DNA from 3 places in the Streptomyces sp. NBC_01017 genome. Region 1 is predicted to be linked to each of the others. Evidence: riboswitches for the same ligand, from Rfam matches in the RefSeq annotation. Region 1 holds a riboswitch; each other region holds the start of a gene.
The links. A riboswitch is a leader RNA that binds a small molecule or an ion and turns the genes downstream of it on or off. The one in region 1 is predicted to bind cyclic di-AMP.
Positions count from the first base shown of each region.

Region 2: linked by a shared signal. The riboswitch ahead of OG331_RS41455 (C40 family peptidase) and the one ahead of OG331_RS26690 (M23 family metallopeptidase) in region 1 are both predicted to bind cyclic di-AMP.
Region 3: linked by a shared signal. The riboswitch ahead of OG331_RS15025 (M23 family metallopeptidase) and the one ahead of OG331_RS26690 (M23 family metallopeptidase) in region 1 are both predicted to bind cyclic di-AMP.

Region 1 covers NZ_CP108683.1:5,809,670-5,812,869, forward strand. The annotation lists tRNA gene OG331_RS26680 (tRNA-Met) at 1-55, shown strand, start outside; gene OG331_RS26685 (PP2C family protein-serine/threonine phosphatase) at 176-1,261, shown strand; cyclic di-AMP (ydaO/yuaA leader) riboswitch at 1,491-1,648, shown strand; gene OG331_RS26690 (M23 family metallopeptidase) at 1,660-2,685, shown strand; gene OG331_RS26695 (PrsW family intramembrane metalloprotease) at 2,851-3,200, opposite strand, start outside.
Region 2 covers NZ_CP108683.1:9,022,021-9,025,220, forward strand. The annotation lists gene OG331_RS41445 (LysR family transcriptional regulator) at 1-371, opposite strand, end outside; gene OG331_RS41450 (LysE family translocator) at 479-1,093, shown strand; gene OG331_RS41455 (C40 family peptidase) at 1,159-1,632, opposite strand; cyclic di-AMP (ydaO/yuaA leader) riboswitch at 1,636-1,846, opposite strand; gene OG331_RS41460 (hypothetical protein) at 2,189-2,497, opposite strand; gene OG331_RS41465 (ATP-dependent Clp protease proteolytic subunit) at 2,505-3,140, opposite strand.
Region 3 covers NZ_CP108683.1:3,281,280-3,284,479, reverse strand. The annotation lists gene OG331_RS15030 (M16 family metallopeptidase) at 1-1,001, shown strand, start outside; cyclic di-AMP (ydaO/yuaA leader) riboswitch at 1,215-1,377, shown strand; gene OG331_RS15025 (M23 family metallopeptidase) at 1,391-2,173, shown strand; gene OG331_RS15020 (GntR family transcriptional regulator) at 2,375-3,070, shown strand.

The DNA of each region.
Region 1 (3,200 bases):
GTAGCTCGCTGGGCTCATAACCCAGAGGTCGCAGGTTCAAATCCTGTCCCCGCTACTGATGACTCAGGGCCGGAACTGATCAGTTCCGGCCCTGAGTGTTTTTCCCTCGACGCGCCGCTCGTCCGGTCGGCTCTCACCACTCGCCCCGCGCTCCCGCATCGGGAACCCTGGTGAGGTGGAGCAACGGCGGATCTCGTACACACGCCGGTTCGTCCGGCTGCTCCCCGCACTGCTGATCGCGGCCGGAGGCGTGTACGACCACGTCACGCCGACGGATTTCACCGGCGCCCCTTTCTTCACCGCGGCACCCCTGGTCGCCGCCCCGCTCTACTCGCAGCGCGGCACGGTCCTCACGGGCGTCGTGGCCGTCGCCGCACTGCTCGTGCTGCGCGTCCCGCGCGGCGACGTCAGCCGGGCCGAGGTGATCACGGAGCTGGTCACCGTGGTCACCGTCTCCGTCCTCGCCGTCCTCATCAACATCCTCGTCCGCCGCAGCGACGAACGCCTCGCCTCCGCCCGCGAGATCGCCGAGGCCGCCCAGCGCGCCGTACTGCCCCAGCCCGCCGAGCGGATCGGCGGCTTCCAGATCGCGGCACGGTACGAGGCGGCGCAGGAGGGCGCGTCCATCGGCGGCGACCTGTACGCCGTGCAGGACAGCCCGCACGGCCTGCGGGTCGTCGTGGGGGACGTGCGCGGCAAGGGCATCGGGGCGGTGGGTGCGGTCGCCGTGGTCATCGGGGCCTTCCGGGAGGCCGCCGAGCAGGAGACCACGCTGGAGGCGGTGGCACTGCGCCTGGAGCGGGCGCTGGCCCGCGAGCACGACCGGCGCGAGTGGGCCGAGTCCGCCGAGGGGTTCACCACCGTCGTACTCGCCGAGCTGTCGCATGGCAGCGGGATCGTGCGCCTCGTCAACCGCGGGCATCCCTCGCCCCTGTTGCTGTACGCCGACGGCACCGTGCGCGCGCTGCCCGCCGCCGAGCCCGCACTCCCGCTCGGCATGCGGGAGCTGGGCGTCTGGCCCGACCGGGCCCAGGAGGCCGACTGCCCGAGCGGGGCCACGCTGCTCCTCTACACCGACGGACTGTCCGAGGCACGGGACGACACCGGCCGCTTCTACGACCCCGAGGCGGGCCTCGCGGGGCGCGCCAACGCCCGCCGCGAGCCGGCCGCACTGCTCGGCGTCCTCGCGACGGAGGTGCGGCGGCACTCCGGGGGCGGGATGGCGGATGACATGGCCCTCATCGCCGTACGACGGCCGTGATGTCACCGGCCGTGACCGGGCGACCCCCCTCCGCATAACAACTGACATACCGTCAACACCCGTGTGGCACCTGAGGTCTGGCCAACTCGCCCGATTTAGGCCGCTCATGACCCGTAAGTCCAGGCGAAAATCGTTAATGATCAAGTGGAACAGCTTGGAATCCGCACCCCGGGTCTATTAACGTTCGATAACGCAGCGCGGTCGTCCCAGCCGTCACAAGAGGCGGCTCCGTGCGCACGCGCCGAATCTCGAAAGGGAACCGGGGAACCACCACCTTGGGGTGAATCGCGCAAATACCACCGTGAACTCACGGGCGGTATACGCGCGTAGGAGACCTTCCTGCTCCGAACCCGTCAGCTAACCCGGTAGGCGAGAAGGAAGGAAAGGAGTACGCCCACGTGGCGTCCAACCGGCCTGCCCCGCAAGCCCCGTTCGTGCCGAGTCAGCGCAATACCGACACTTTCGGCTACGACCGCAACCGCACCGACGAGGCCCCCTTCGAGGAGTGGAACCCCACCGCGGAGTCCCTTCGTCCCGTACGCGGCAGGCATCGCGTCTCCAAGCAGCGCGGCGGGGGACTCGCCCGCAGCTCCACGGTTCTCGGCGTCGGTGTCATAGCCGCCGTCGGCGCGGGCGGCATGGCCAGCGCGAACAGCGGCAAGCCGCCGGTCGCCATCACCATGCCGGACCTGCCCCTGATCTCGGACGACTCGTCCGAACCCGCCGAGGACGCGGCCACCGCGCTCAGCACCATGGGCGAGACCTCCGAGGACACCGCGCAGGGCGGTTCCGACGCCGGTGAGGCGCTGCGGAGCCGGATCATCGCGCAGGCCGAGTTCCAGCAGGACCAGTTCGACAGCAAGGCCGCCGCAGCCGCGGTCGCCGCCGCCGAGAAGGAGGCCGCCGACGCGGCCGCCAAGGCGGAGAAGGAAGCCAAGGCCAAGGCCGCCGCCGCGAAGGCCGAAGCCGAGGAGGAGGCCCGCAAGAAGGCCGAGGCCGAGCGCCTCGCCGAGCTGGCCAAGCAGTACACGCTGCCGACCTCCTCGTACACCCTCACCTCGACCTTCGGGCAGGCCGGCGCCTACTGGTCCTCCGGCTACCACACGGGCCTCGACTTCGCCGCGCCCACCGGGACGCTGATCAAGGCCGTGCACAGCGGCACGATCACGTTCGCCGGCTGGGACGGCTCGTACGGCTACAAGACCGAGCTCACCCTCGACGACGGCACCGAGGTCTGGTTCGCGCACCAGTCCTCGATCAGCGTGAGCGTCGGCCAGAAGGTCAACACCGGTGACGTCATCGGCCGCGTGGGCGCCACGGGCAACGTGACCGGTGCCCACCTGCACCTCGAGGTGCACCCCGGCGGCAGCTCCAGCGGTATCGACCCGCTGGCGTGGCTGCGCGGCAAGGGCCTCACGCCCTGAGGTCTGACGGCCCGTGCGCCTGTTGAGGCTCGGCCGCTTCTGAACCCCGGCTTCCTGCTCTGATCCCCGGCAGTCCTGACGGCGTCCCCCCGACGTCAGGGCTGCCGGTATCTGCAGCGCCGGGGTTCGCCTGTTTGGCCGGGGGTTCGCCTGTTTCCGGGACGGTCACGTCCGATAGGGGTTGTACGCCGGGTAGGGCGCCGCCGCCCCGTATCCCGCGTACCCGCTCCCGTAGGGCTGCCAGTGACCGGGCGGCGCCCCGTACCCATGAGCCGGCGGCCAGACCCGCGCCGCGGCCACCGCGTGCTCCAGCGCCGGCCGTGCGACCTCCCGGCGTCGCCACAGCTCGTGCAGCAATTCCCGTTCCCGTACGACGAAGTCGGCGCCGGCCCGCCCGCGGCGCCCCCGGTGCCGTAGGAACGCCAACGAGGTGGCGTAGGCCTCGTACTGCGCCACGGCTCGCGCCGCCGTCCGACCGCCGTGGCGGCGCGCGTACTGCCGGGCCACCCGCCGGT
Region 2 (3,200 bases), 3.2 Mb from region 1:
GTCAGCTCCACGTCCGGATGGGCCCGCCGGAAGGCGCTGAGGGCCGGCGGCAGCAGATGGATGCCCGCGGTCTGGAAGGTGCCGAGCCGGAGCGTGCCGCCCGACAGGCCGGTCAGCCGGGCCAGCTCGTGCCGTGCCCGCTCCAGCTCGTCGAGCACCCGCCGCGCCCGCGCCACCAGCAGCTCGCCCGCACCTGTCAGCCGCGCTCCGCGGTGATGCCGTACCAGAAGTGCGGTGCCCGCCTCGCGCTCCAGCTTGGCTAGCTGCTGGGAGAGCGCGGGCGTGGTGTAGCCGAGCCGCTCGGCCGCCCGGGTGATCGAACCCGCCTCGGCGACCGCCACCAGGGCGGCGAGCCTGGTCGCGTCGTACATGCCGGGCCCCTCGTCCGTCCAAGCCTGTCTGCCTAAAGCAATGCTTTAGGCTAGCCCAGGATATTCGACATACCTGCTGAAGGCTTCCGCCCGGCACGCTGAGTGCCATGGACGCTCAGCTCATCGCCTTCACCGGGGTTTCCGCCGGCCTCGTCGCCATGCCCGGCGCCGACTTCACCGTCGTCGTGCGCAACGCCCTCGTCTCCCGCCGGGCCGGCATCGCCTGCGCGCTCGGGATCGGGGCCGGGATGCTGGTGCATGTGACGCTGGCGGTGCTGGGGGTCGCCGCGGTCCTGGCCGCCGTACCGGCGCTGTTCCGTGCGCTCCAAGTGGTCGGCGGGGTCTATGTGTTGTATCTGGGCGTCCAGACCCTGCGGCGGCGGCGCGGTGAAGTGGCGGACACGGGCGAGGACTCCACCGGGCGACCGCTGCGGCAGGGCTTCGTCACCAACGCCCTCAACCCGAAGGCGTCCCTGACCTTCCTCAGCGTGGTGCCCCAGTTCGTGCCCGCGGGCGCTCCCGCGCTGCCCCGGACGCTGCTGCTCGCACTGATCGTGCTCGCGATCGCGCTGGTGTGGTTCCAGGCGGTCGCGCTGCTGGTGGACCGGCTCGGGCGGTGGCTGCGCCGGCCGCGCGCCGCCCGGGCGGTCACGACCGTCACCGGCGTCGCGCTGACGGCCTTCGGCGTCGGGCTCCTTGCCGGGCCGCTGATGGCCGTCTGACGGCCTTTCTCGTGCCCCGTGGGCGATGACGGCGTGTCAGGCCGCCGCCATCGCCCCGGGGTGGGTCACTTGACCCGGCCGTACCAGACGCTCCTGGTCCAGATCTTCTGCAGCTTTACCACGTCCCCGCTCTTGGGGGAGTGCCAGATCCTTCCCTTCCCGGCGTAGATGCCGACGTGGTAGACGTACGACCCCGAGTGGAAGAACACCAGGTCTCCGGCCTTGCGGCTGTTGGCGGAGATGTGGCGGGTCTTGTTGTACTGCTGGGCCGCCGTGCGGGGCAGCTTCTTGCCCGCCTTCTTGAACGAGTACAGCGTCAGCCCGGAGCAGTCGAACCGGTTCGGCCCCGTGGCGCCCCACCTGTACGGGGAGCCCTTCTTGGAGGCCGCGATCTGAAGTGCCTTCGTCGCCGGTGTGGCTGCCTCCGCTTCGGACGTGAAGCCGGGCGCCACTATCGAGCCGCCCACTGCGGCGATGGTGAGAGCCGAGGCCGTACCGGCCCGGGCCATGAGCGACGGGACACGATTGAGCGCAGTCATGCGCAACCCTTCGTCAGCCGCCTGTGAAGGATGACCTGTCGGATTCGGGCTGGCGAAGTTGCCCGGCCGCATTGCTGCGGCTTCACCCCAAGGGCTGCTCGGATCGAACGAACGTCCGCTCCGGCGACCCGTCTTGCTCGGGTCCTCCACTCCTGCCGATCCACTCCTGTCGACCGGTCATCCGGGCGGCGGCAGGACTCGGCGTCCGCCCGGACCGCCCCGCCGCTGCGGCGGGGGCTTGTCGTCAGACAGGGATCTTGGTGCACGGATGAGCGAAATACCCAGCGGAACCGGTGATTTGTGGTGTTAGTCACCACTCACCCGTTCGGGTGGGTACCCGTGTGTTCGAGAGGGTGTCCAGAGGGCGAAGGCGTCCCGGACCAGCGATGGAGCGCCTTGTTCCGCCGTGGACTCATGCCCGTTGCGCAACCCTGACGGGCCCGCAAAAGGAGCCACGGCTACGCCGAAAGGGGGTACGCCGTTTGGTCCGTTTCAGCCTTGCTCCGGACGCGTCGTCAGTGAGATCGAGACGTCCGGGGCCGGCCTGTACACGTCGTCAACTGTCGGAGCGCGGCGGCAGCGTGACGCGAGCCGTGCGGCGCTCCCCGTCCAGCACGCGCAGCGCACGCGCGAGCGTGGGAGCGTGCAGCTCCGTCTCGCCCCGCTGGTGCATCAGCGCCAGCGCGTCCCGCAGCTCGGCCGCTTTGCGGACGAGCGCCTGGGCGGCACGCAGTCCGCGGTAGGTGTCGCCGTCCTGCGCCGGGTTGATCCGGCCGAGCAGGTCCACCACATCGAGATAACGGTCGATCAACTCGCCCTCCGCACGGGTCAGCGCGGGCAGGGGCGGCAACTCGGGTGGCAGCACCGGCCGATCACCGCCCCGTGGGCGGCGCGAGGGTCGCCTTGCGGCTGGGGATGATCCGGTCCACCAGTCCGTACTCCAGCGCCTCCTGGGCGTTCAGGATCTTGTCCCGCTCGATGTCCTTCGACACCTGCTCGCGGGTGCGCCCGGTGTGCCGGGCGAGCATCTCCTCCAGGCTGCCCCGAATCCGCGTCAGTTCGTCGGCCTGGATGGCCAGATCGCTGGCCTGGCCCTCGACCGGCTCGGGCAGCCCCGGCTGATGGATCACCACTCGGGCCCCGGGCAGGGCGAACCGCTTCCCCGGCGTGCCCGCGGCGAGCAGCACCGCGCCGGACGCGCCGGCCTGGCCCAGGCAGATCGTCTCCACGTCGCAGGTGACGTACTGCATCGTGTCGTAGATCGCCGACATGGAGCTGAACGAGCCGCCGGGCGAATTGATGTACAGCGAGATGTCCTGGTCGGGGTCCTTGTGCTCCAGATACATGAACTGGGCCATCACGTCGTTCGCCGAGATGTCGTCGATCTGCGTGCCGAGGAAGACGATCCGCTCCTCCAGCAGTTTCGAGTACGGATCCTGCGTCCTGAGGCCTGAACTCGTGCGCTCGGTGAACTCGGGCAGTACATAGCGGGCTGACGGTCGGGTCATGGCTCACGCTCCCTTGCCGGGTGCCTGTAAAAAATGTACAGGACGTACATGACGTAATGT
Region 3 (3,200 bases), 2.5 Mb from region 1:
TCAGGGCGCCCGGGTTCGAGGACGCCGAGGTCGAGCGCCTGGTGCGCAACCGCCTCGACGAGATCCCGCACGAGCTGGCCAACCCCTCGCGCCGCGCCGCCAAGGAGCTGTCCAGGCAGCTGTTCCCGGCGACCTCGCGCATGTCCCGCCCGCGCCAGGGCACCGAGGACACGGTCGCCGGCATCGACTCCGCGGGCGTACGCGCCTTCTACGAGCGGCATGTGCGCCCGGCGACGTCCACCGTCGTGGTCGTCGGCGACCTCACCGGCGTCGACCTCGACGCCCTGCTCGGCGACACCCTGGGCGCCTGGACCGGCTCCCCGGCCCAGCCCCGGCCGGTCCCGCCGGTGACTGCGGACGACACCGGGCGCGTCGTCATCGTGGACCGTCCCGGCGCCGTCCAGACGCAGCTGCTGATGGGGCGCGTGGGCCCCGACCGGCACGACCGCGTCTGGCCCGCGCAGGTGCTCGGCACGTACTGCCTGGGCGGCACCCTCACCTCCCGCCTGGACAAGGTCCTGCGCGAGGAGAAGGGCTACACCTACGGTGTGCGCGCGTTCGGGCAGGTCCTGCTCTCCGCCCCGGACGGCTCGGGTGCGGCGATGCTCGCCATCAGCGGCTCCGTGGACACGCCGAACACCGGTCCCGCCCTGGACGACCTCTGGAAGGTCCTGCGCGGTGTCGCCGACGGGGGACTCACCGACGCCGAGCGGGACTTCGCCGTGCAGAACCTCGTCGGGGTGGCGCCGCTGAAGTACGAGACCGCCGCCGCCGTGGCGAGCACGCTGGCCGACCAGGTCGAGCAGAACCTGCCCGACGACTTCCAGGCGACGCTGTACCAGCGGCTCGCCGCCACCGGCACCGTCGAGGCCACCGCCGCGGCCGTGAGCGCCTTCCCGGTCGACCGCCTGGTGACGATCCTCGTCGGCGACGCGGCCGAGATCCGGGAGCCCGTCGAGGCCCTCGGTATCGGCGAAGTCAGCGTCGTGGCGGCCGAGTAGGGGACTGGCGCGGAGCCGGAGACGGCACGCACGCGTAGGGGCCCTGGTGACTGAAGAGTCACCAGGGCCCCTTTATGCCCGAATTGAGGGAGAGGTTGCCTGTCTGACCTGTGGGATGCACTACAAAAGGCAGGATCCGTTTGGGGATTGAAAGATGCCCCGTTTAGCGTCTTCCGGGCTGTCCGTCAGGCACTGCGCCGCGCCCGCGGCACCGGACAGCCATCGCCGAGTCCCCGTACGGCGCGAGCCAGGGGAGCCGGGGACCCATCGAAGTCCCTGGGGTGAATCGGACGCCCGCGCAGCCGCGAGGGGGTCCGTAGGAGACCTTCCTGCTCCGAACCCGTCAGCTAACCCGGTAGGCGAGAAGGAAGGAAAGGATCAGCCACTTCATGGCGTTCACCTGCGCCACCGGGAAGCGTCCCGCGGGGAAGCACCGTCGCCCCAGCCGCTTCGAGCGCACCACCGCCCGCGCCGCGGGCGTCGCCGCACTCACCGCCACCGGCGTGATCGGCACCCTGGCCGCCCCGGCGCTCGCCGCCGAACCGGCCGTCGAACAGACCGGCCTCATCCCCGTCGTCTCCGTCGAGAACTCGATCGCCGACCAGATCGACGCCCAGGCCGCCGCCCAGGAGCAGGCCGCCAAGGAGGCCGCGGCCCGCAAGAAGGCCGCCGAGGAGGCCGCACGCAAGAAGGCCGCCGCGAAGGCGAAGAAGGAGCGCGAGGCCAAGGAGCGCGCCGCCCGCGAGGCCGAGCGCAAGCGCCTGCTGTCCTACGTCGCCCCGATCTCCGGCTCGTACGTCTCCACGGGCTACAAGACCGGCGGCGCCCTCTGGTCCTCCGGCAGCCACACCGGCGTCGACTTCCATGCCGCCAGCGGCACCTCGGTCCACTCGGTGGCCTCCGGCACCGTCGTGGAGGCCGGCTGGGGCGGGTCGTACGGCAACCAGGTCGTGATCAAGATGAACGACGGCACGTACACCCAGTACGGCCACATGTCGTCCATAGCCGTCTCGGTGGGCCAGACCGTCACCCCCGGTCAGCAGATCGGCCTGTCCGGCGCCACCGGCAACGTCACCGGGCCGCACCTGCACTTCGAGGCCCGCACGACGCAGGAGTACGGCTCCGACATCGACCCCGTCGCGTACCTGCGCTCGCACGGCGTGAACCTCTGACGCCCCACCTCTGACGCTCACACCGCGCCTTCCGAAAGCCCCGGCTCCCCGAGCCGGGGCTTTCGGCGTTTCGAACGGCCCGCTGTCCAAAAAATATCCATGGATTCCGGCCCCCCGTCGGAAATTCCGGCCGGTTGCAATAGAGTCACTGAACACACGTCATTCGTCGACGTTTCACGGGGATTAAGGCGGAGGTCGGTCATGCGTATTCCGGCGCACTCGGTATGCACCGCGATCCGGGACGACATCGTCGCCGGGGTCCACGCGCGCGGCGGCAGGCTCACCGAAGAACTCCTCGCCCGCCGTTACGGCGTCTCCCGAGTCCCCGTGCGCGAGGCCCTGCGCACCCTGGAGGCGGAGGGCTTCGTGGTGACCCGGCGGCACGCGGGCGCGTGCGTCGCCGAACCGAGCGAGCAGGAGGCCGCCGACCTGCTGGAGATGCGCACCCTCCTGGAGCCGCTCGGCGCCTCCCGGGCCGCCCAGCGGCGCACCGAGGCCCATCTGAAGGTCCTGCGCGGCCTGGTCAGGCTGGGCCAGGAGCGGGCCAGGCGGGGAAACAGCGAGGACCTGCGCTCCCTGGGCGGCTGGTTCCACGAGACGCTGGCCCAGGCCTCCGGCAGCCCCGCCCTGACCTCGATGCTGACCCAGCTGCGCCACAAGATCGCCTGGATGTACGCCGTCGAGGCGCCGGTCAACCCCGTGGAGTCCTGGACCGAGCACGGCGCGATCGTGGACGCGGTGGCGCGTGGCGACGGCGAGCGCGCCCGCGCGATCACGGCGCTGCACACCGAGCGCTCGATCTCCGGGCACCGGCTGCGCTTCGGCTCCCGCGGTGACCGCACGGAGCGTGTGAGGAATTCGCAACATCCCGTAAACATGCCGAGCCTGCGGCATTAACACGGGCGCCGTATACAAAGAGGAGATATTCGGAGGCGGCGAATTTCCGCTGCCCTTTTTCGGATGTGCGGGAAATTCTCGGGCCCGCCGATCTCGAAAGAGGGACCGCCTGCCCGAAAACAGGAAGCCA